2 regions of the Cohnella algarum genome follow, and region 2 is predicted to be linked to the other one. Evidence: riboswitches for the same ligand, from Rfam matches in the RefSeq annotation. Region 2 holds a riboswitch; the other holds the start of a gene.
The links. Region 2 has a riboswitch for cobalamin ahead of metE (5-methyltetrahydropteroyltriglutamate--homocysteine S-methyltransferase). Riboswitches for the same ligand answer to the same signal wherever they lie in the genome.
Positions count from the first base shown of each region.

Region 1: another riboswitch for cobalamin. It lies ahead of JW799_RS15110 (ABC transporter substrate-binding protein); the one in region 2 lies ahead of metE (5-methyltetrahydropteroyltriglutamate--homocysteine S-methyltransferase).

Region 1 is NZ_JAFHKM010000002.1:3,398,588-3,401,994, forward strand. It holds gene JW799_RS15105 (NAD-dependent malic enzyme) at 1-1,258, shown strand, start outside; cobalamin riboswitch at 1,665-1,869, shown strand; gene JW799_RS15110 (ABC transporter substrate-binding protein) at 2,090-3,121, shown strand; gene JW799_RS15115 (FecCD family ABC transporter permease) at 3,118-3,407, shown strand, end outside.
Region 2 is NZ_JAFHKM010000002.1:175,541-178,947, reverse strand. It holds gene metE (5-methyltetrahydropteroyltriglutamate--homocysteine S-methyltransferase) at 1-1,854, opposite strand, end outside; cobalamin riboswitch at 2,018-2,167, opposite strand; gene JW799_RS00860 (copper resistance protein CopC) at 2,358-3,407, shown strand, end outside.

The sequences.
Region 1 (3,407 bases), 3.2 Mb from region 2:
TACGGTACATATAACGGAAGAAGGGGAATCGCAGGTCGTCGAATCGTTAAAAGCGCTGGACGGGGTCCAGTTGATCAACGTGTCCGACCGCACGTTTCTGGCGCATTTGGGCGGCAAAATCGCCATTCAGCCGAGCTTGCCGATCCGCAACCGCGACGATTTGTCCAGGGTGTATACGCCCGGCGTCGCCCGGGTGTCGGCGGCGATCCATGAAAATCGCGACAAGGCGTATTCGCTGACGATCAAGCGGAATACGGTAGCCGTCGTCACGGACGGCACGGCGGTGCTCGGCCTCGGCGACATCGGGCCGTACGCGGCGGCGCCGGTCATGGAAGGGAAGGCGATGCTGTTCAAGCAGCTGGCGGACGTCGACGCTTTTCCGATCTGTCTGGACACGAAGGATACGGAGGAAATTATCCGGACGATCAAGGCAATCGCGCCGATTTTCGGCGGCATCAATTTGGAGGATATCGCGTCTCCGCGCTGCTTCGAAATCGAAACGCGGCTTGCGGAGCAGCTCGATATTCCGATTTTCCACGACGATCAGCACGGAACGGCCATCGTCGTCATCGCGGGACTGCTGAACGCGCTGAAGGTCGTCGGCAAGCGGATCGACCAGGTTCGCGTCGTCGTGAACGGCATCGGAGCGGCCGGCGTCTCGATATGCAAAATGCTGCTGGCCGCCGGCGTCCGCAGGCTCGTGCCGGTCGACCGCGAAGGCGCGATCGTGCGCGGCGGCTCGTATTCGGACCATCCGATGTGGCACTGGCTGTCCGAGCAGCCGCAGGTGGAGGCCGAGCCGGGAACGCTGAAGGAAGTGATCCGGGACGCGGACGTGTTCATCGGAGTGTCCCGCGGCGGGGTGCTGAATGCGGAGGATGTCGGAAAAATGGCGGCGGACCGCATCGTTTTCGCCATGGCGAACCCGCATCCGGAAATCGACCCCGAGGCGGCGCTGCCGATCGTGCGCGTATTTGCGACCGGGCGGAGCGACTATCCGAACCAGATCAACAACGTGCTCGTGTTCCCGGGCATTTTCCGCGGAGCGCTGGATTGCCGGGCGCGCATCATCAACGAGCCGATGAAGCTGGCGGCGGCCCGCGCCATCGCTTCGGTCGTGTCGGCGGGCGAACTGAACGCGCAGTATATCATACCGAGCATTTTCAACGAGCAGGTGGTGGCCAAAGTCCGGCACGCCGTCATCGAAACGGCAATATTGACCGGCGTCGCCCGGCGCACGCCGCCGGATTTCCGGTAATTTCCGAAGCCGGCATCGCCATGCCAAAAAAATCAGCGCCGTCGCGGCTGCCTTTTCGGCGGCACAGCGTTCGGCGCTGCTCTGCTTTTCCGTTTCGGACGATTTGCGTTTGCGGCTTGCGCTGCCATCGTCCCCGGAGCGCTTCGGGACTTAAGAGCCCGGAGCGTTCTTCTTTTTGGCGTGCTTTTTTGCTTTTCGATTTGCTCATGCGGTTCACGCTCCCGTGAAAATTTCGGCGAGGCGGCGCGCGGCCGCCGCCGACCCCAAGTATACGCTAAAACGCGGAAGATTGTAACAGTTTGCGCACAAAACGCCCTCGAAGGCGATCGGCGGACCCCGCGGTACTATTCATTCCCGACCGAGTACGTTATAATTCGATAGAAGCGGCCGCCGCTTGAACATTTGAATGATTTTTCAGCCAGTTGGTGCCTTGTCCGGACAGGAGGTCCGCGTCAAGGGTAAAAGGGAAGCCGGTGAGAGTCCGGCGCGGTCCCGCCACTGTAACCCGGAAACGACCCCGACGATGCCACTGCTTCCGATGGAAGCGGGAAGGCCGGGGGGAAGCTGCAAGGCCGGGGAGCCAGGAAACCTGCCAGCTGCGCTTAGCCAACGGAATCCTTCGCGGAAAGGATCGGCTCGATCAGGATACGCCAAGACGTTGACGCCCCTGTGCGCAAGGGGTGCCGTTCGTCTTTAGCCTGATTTGCTGACCCTGCTTCCGATAGACGGAGGCAGGGTTTTGTCGTGCAGCGACCGGTTGGAAGTTTCGAAGATTCATTCATCGCTCAAGCGCAGTCCTCGAAATCAGACAGAAAGGATTGTGGTAGTGCAATGAAGAAACGTTATTTGTGGGGGTTCGCCGCGTTGTTGCTGGCGGGGTCGATTTTGGCGGGCTGCGGAAGCTCGAACGGGGAGGGCGGCGCGTCGGGCGAAGCGTCGGCAAGCGCCTCCGCGAGCGCATCGCCGAGCGCTTCGGCGTCGTCGGCGCCGGAAGCGTCCGACAGCGGCGAAGCGAAGCAGACGCAATATCCGCTGACCGTTCAGGACGCGACCGGCGAGTCGTTTACGTTCGAACAGGCGCCGCGGCGGATCGTGTCCACCTCTCCGGCGGAGACGGAAATTTTGTTCGCGCTTGGCCTGGGAGAGCAGGTCGTCGGCGTGTCCGATTTCGACAACTATCCGGAAGAGGCGACGACGAAGGATAAAGTGGGCAGCATTACGAAGCCGAACGAGGAAGCGATTATCGCCCTTCAGCCGGACCTCGTCGTAACCGGCATTTCGATGCCGGAGGACGTGCTGAACAAGCTGCGTTCGCTCGACCTGGTCATGTACAAAACCGATCCGAAGTCGATCGACGACGTGATGAACAACATTTTGCAAATGGGCATCATTACGAATCGCCAGCAGGAAGCGGAGGCGCTCGTCGCTTCGATGAAGGAAGACGTCGAGCGCGTCGCCGCGGCGGTGGCCGGCGTGGCGGAAGCCGACAAGAAGAAGGTGTATGTCGAGTTTTCCCCGGGCTGGTCGGTCGGCAAGGGAGAATTCATGGACGAGCTGATCACGCTGGCCGGCGGCATCAACGTGGCCGGAGATACCGAGGGCTGGAACCAAATCAACGAAGAAACGATCGTGCAAAAAAATCCGGACGTCATTTTGTTCACGCTCGGCGTGACCGACAGCGAGTCGGGCAAGACGCTGGAGGAGATGATCAAGGGCCGCAGCGGCTGGGATCAAATAACGGCGATCGCCGAAAATCGCGTCGTCGGCCTCGACCAGGACGTGCTGTCGCGCCCGGGGCCGCGCATCACGCAAGGGCTCGTTGAAGTCGCCAAAGCGGTATATCCCGATCTGGTGAAGGAATGAAGCGAAAAAGCGCGATTGGAGGAGGAGCTGCGCTGGCGCTCCTTCTCTTTACGGTCGTTTTCAGCCTTTCCATGGGATCGGCGCGTCTGCCCCTGGCGGACGTATGGGGCATTTTGCTGCACAGTCTGCCCGGCGGAGACTCGCTCGTCGCGCCCCACTGGGAGTCTTCGACCGAGCAGATCGTTCTGAAAATCCGCTTGCCCCGCATTGCGCTGGCGATTTTGATCGGCGCCATGCTGTCGGTAGCGGGGGCTGGTTTTCAGGGCGTACTGCGCAATCCGCTCGC
Region 2 (3,407 bases):
CGGGGCGATTTCCCGCAGCGCCGGCTCGTCCACCTGGATCATGCCGATGCCGGCGGCTTCGAGACGGAGCACTTCCGCGTTCAGCGCCCTGGCGATCTGGTCGGCGATCCGGCTTTGCGGCAGGTCTTCGCGGCTGAACGACCAGGCGAGCATCGTGATCGGGCCGGTCAGCATGCCTTTCACCGGACGGGAAGAAAGCGATTGGGCGTAGACGGTGTCCTCCAGCGTCATCGGGCCTTTGTCCATCACGTCCCCGAAAATAACGGGCGGCTTGACGCAGCGGGAGCCGTACGATTGCACCCAGCCGTTGTCGGTAAAATGATACCCGTCCAGCAGCATGGCAAAGTGCTCGACCATGTCCGTCCGCTCGAATTCGCCGTGCACGAGGACATCGAGGCCAAGCTCCTCCTGGCGGCGAATCCACAGCCCGGTTTTTTCCTTCAGCAGGCGGCGATAATCGCCTTCCGCCAGCTTTCCTTTCCGCCATTCCAGCCGGGCGCGGCGAATATCGTCCGTCTGCGGCAGGCTGCCGATCGTCGTCGTCGGCAGCGGAGGCAGCCCGAACCGCGCCTGCTGCAGCTCGCGGCGCCGCTCGTACGGCGCCCGCTCCGGCGCCGAATCCGCCCGCGCGCCGGCCGCTTCCCGGCCGCGCGCCGGATGAGCGCGCAGCGCGGCCAAAGCCGCGCGGCTCTCCTCCAGCCGCGCCGGCAGCGCGGCGCTGCCGCTGTCGGCGCCGGCGGCCAGGCGCGAGCCGAGCGCGTCGGCAAGATCGACGAGCTCGCGCAGCTTCTCGTCGGCAAAGGCGAAGGCGGCGCGCACAACCGGGTCGCCGCTGCGTTCCGCGGAGGCGGTCACGGGCGCGTGCAGCAGGCTGCACGACGTCTGCACGACGAGCCGCTCCGGGGACACGATCGCCGCCAGCTCGCCGAGCAGGGCGAGAGCGCGGTCGGGATCGGCGCGCCAAATGCCGCGTCCGTCAACGATGCCGGCACCGAGCGTTTTGTCCGCGGGCCAGCCTTCCTGCCGGAGCGCCTCCAGATTCGCGCCTCCGTCCCGCGCGAAATCGAGCCCGATGCCGCCGACGGGCAGCGCGAGCAGCCGCTTCGGAAACTCCGCCGCGGCGAAATACGTCTGCAGCATCAGTTTCAAATTCGGCCGGACGGACGAAAGCGCCGCATAAACCTCGTCGATCAGCGGCAGATGCTCTTCCGGCACGTCCGTGACGAGCGAAGGTTCGTCCATTTGCACCCAGACGGCCCCGGCGTCCGCCAGCTGGGCGAGAACTTCCGAGTAGACCGGCACGAGGCGGCGAACCCGATCCGCGAATTCCCCGGCGGCCACCCCTTTGGCCAGCCGGACATAGGTGTAGGGGCCGACGATAACCGGACGGGTCAGAAGGCCGGCTTTTTCCTTCGCTTCGTTGAAAGCGTCGAGCCAGGGATTGAACGCGAGCCGGGGCTCGCGGCGGTCGCCCAGCTCGGGCACGATATAGTGATAGTTGGTGTCGAACCACTTCGTCATTTCGGAAGCGGGCTTTCCTTCCGCGCCGCGGGCGACGGCGAAGTAGACTTCAAGCGAGCCGGGAGCGCCGAGATCCCGGAATCGTTCCGGGACGAGATCGAAGGCGACCGTATGATCGAGAATGCCGTCGTACAGGGAATAGTCCCCGGACGGCAGAACGGCGACGCCCGACCGTTTCATCCGCAGCAGCCGGCGGATTCTAAGCTCCGCCTGCTCCTCCCTGAATTCGTTTTCGCCCGACTTTCCGCTCCAGAAGCGCTCCAGGCTTTTTTTCCATTCCCGGTTTTCCCCGATTCGGGGATACCCGAGCGCGGCGGTTGCCACGATAGACATACGCAAACCACACCTCTCGCAAAATGTTGATCAACCGACATCCGGGCGCCGCAAGCAAAAAAGGCATGCCCGCCTCCCAGCTTCGGAAGGACGGGCATGCCGAAATAGACGTCCAGAACGTCAAATCAGATGTGCCGGATCATCCCTATCGACCGTAGGTTCCTTGGCTTGAGAAAAGACGGCAGGTATCCCTGGCTTCGGGTTCCAAAGGCCGCGCGCATATCGCGCCTTTGCCCCCGTTACAGTGGCGGGACCGCGCCGGACTCTCACCGGCTTCCCTTTTCATCCGCTCACCGCTTCAAGCGCTCTTCACGAGCGCCGGAAGCTGCGTCGCCATCTTTTCCGGTATGCGGTTGTCGTCAATAACTATACATTCGAAAGAATATTTATGCAACAATTCTTTTCCGGCAGTTGAACGAAGGGACGCGTTCGGGTACGATGGACGGTGACAGGGTCCAAGGATTGCGGAAATTTTTGGATTTTTCGAAAGAGGGGTTTCGTTCGTGTCGACTGCATCAGCTTACGGGCGCAAGCATGCGGCCGCTTTGCCGGCGCTGCGGCGCTTTGTCGCGTTCATCGTTTTTTGGGCCGGGGCCATCGGGCTGTCGGCTCCTTCCGCTTTCGCGCATGCGACGCTGGAACAGGCTTCGCCCGCGCAAGACGCGAAACTCGCGTCCGCACCCGAGGCCGTCGAGCTGCTCTTCAACGAGCGGCTGGACGGCACCGGATACTCGCTTCGCGTGCTGGATGACGCTTCGAAGTCCGTTACGGACGCGGAGCCGGAGCGTTTCGAACAGGGAAAAGGCTTGAGGCTCAGCCTTCCGAAGCTTGAAGAGGGCCATTATACGGTGTCGTACAGCGTCATTTCCGCCGACGGCCATCCGGTTTCCGGGGCCTACGTGTTCACCGTCGGCAATCCGCCGGCCGCGACGACGTCCGACCGGCTGGATCCTCACGCCCAGGTCGGACATGACGGGCACGGCGAGCACATGCTGGGCGACCGGGCATTCGTTCTTTACGCGACGAGAATCGCCTATTACGCGGGCCTGCTCCTGACGGCCGGGCTGGCGCTGTGGAGCCTTTCGCGCGGAGCTTCGCCGGTCGTGCGGGAGCGGCGCGAAGCGGCTCTCGGCTTCATGGGGAAATTCGCGCTTTGCGCGACGCTCGCTTACGCCGTTCTGCATGTAAGCGAACTTGCGCAGGGCGAGCCGATGTCCGAATGGGGCCGCATCCTGATTCAGACGACGATCGGCCGGCTGTACCTGGCCGAGCTGCTGCTCGCGGTCGCGGCGACGCTGCTTCGGTCGCTCGGGGCGTACGCCCGCCTCTTCTGGGCGGCCGCTGCGCTGTTCGCCGAGGCCTGGAGCGGCCACGCGGCGGCTTTTTCGCCGATCGGGTATTCGGTCGGGCTCGATTTCGTCCACCTGCTTGGAGCCGCATTGTGGGGCGGAGGACTTGCGCTGCTTATTCTCGTATGGAGCAAGGAGCGGACGGAGGCGGGACGGTTTGCCCTGCTGTTTTCCAGGTGGGCGCTCCTTTCGTTTGTCGCGCTT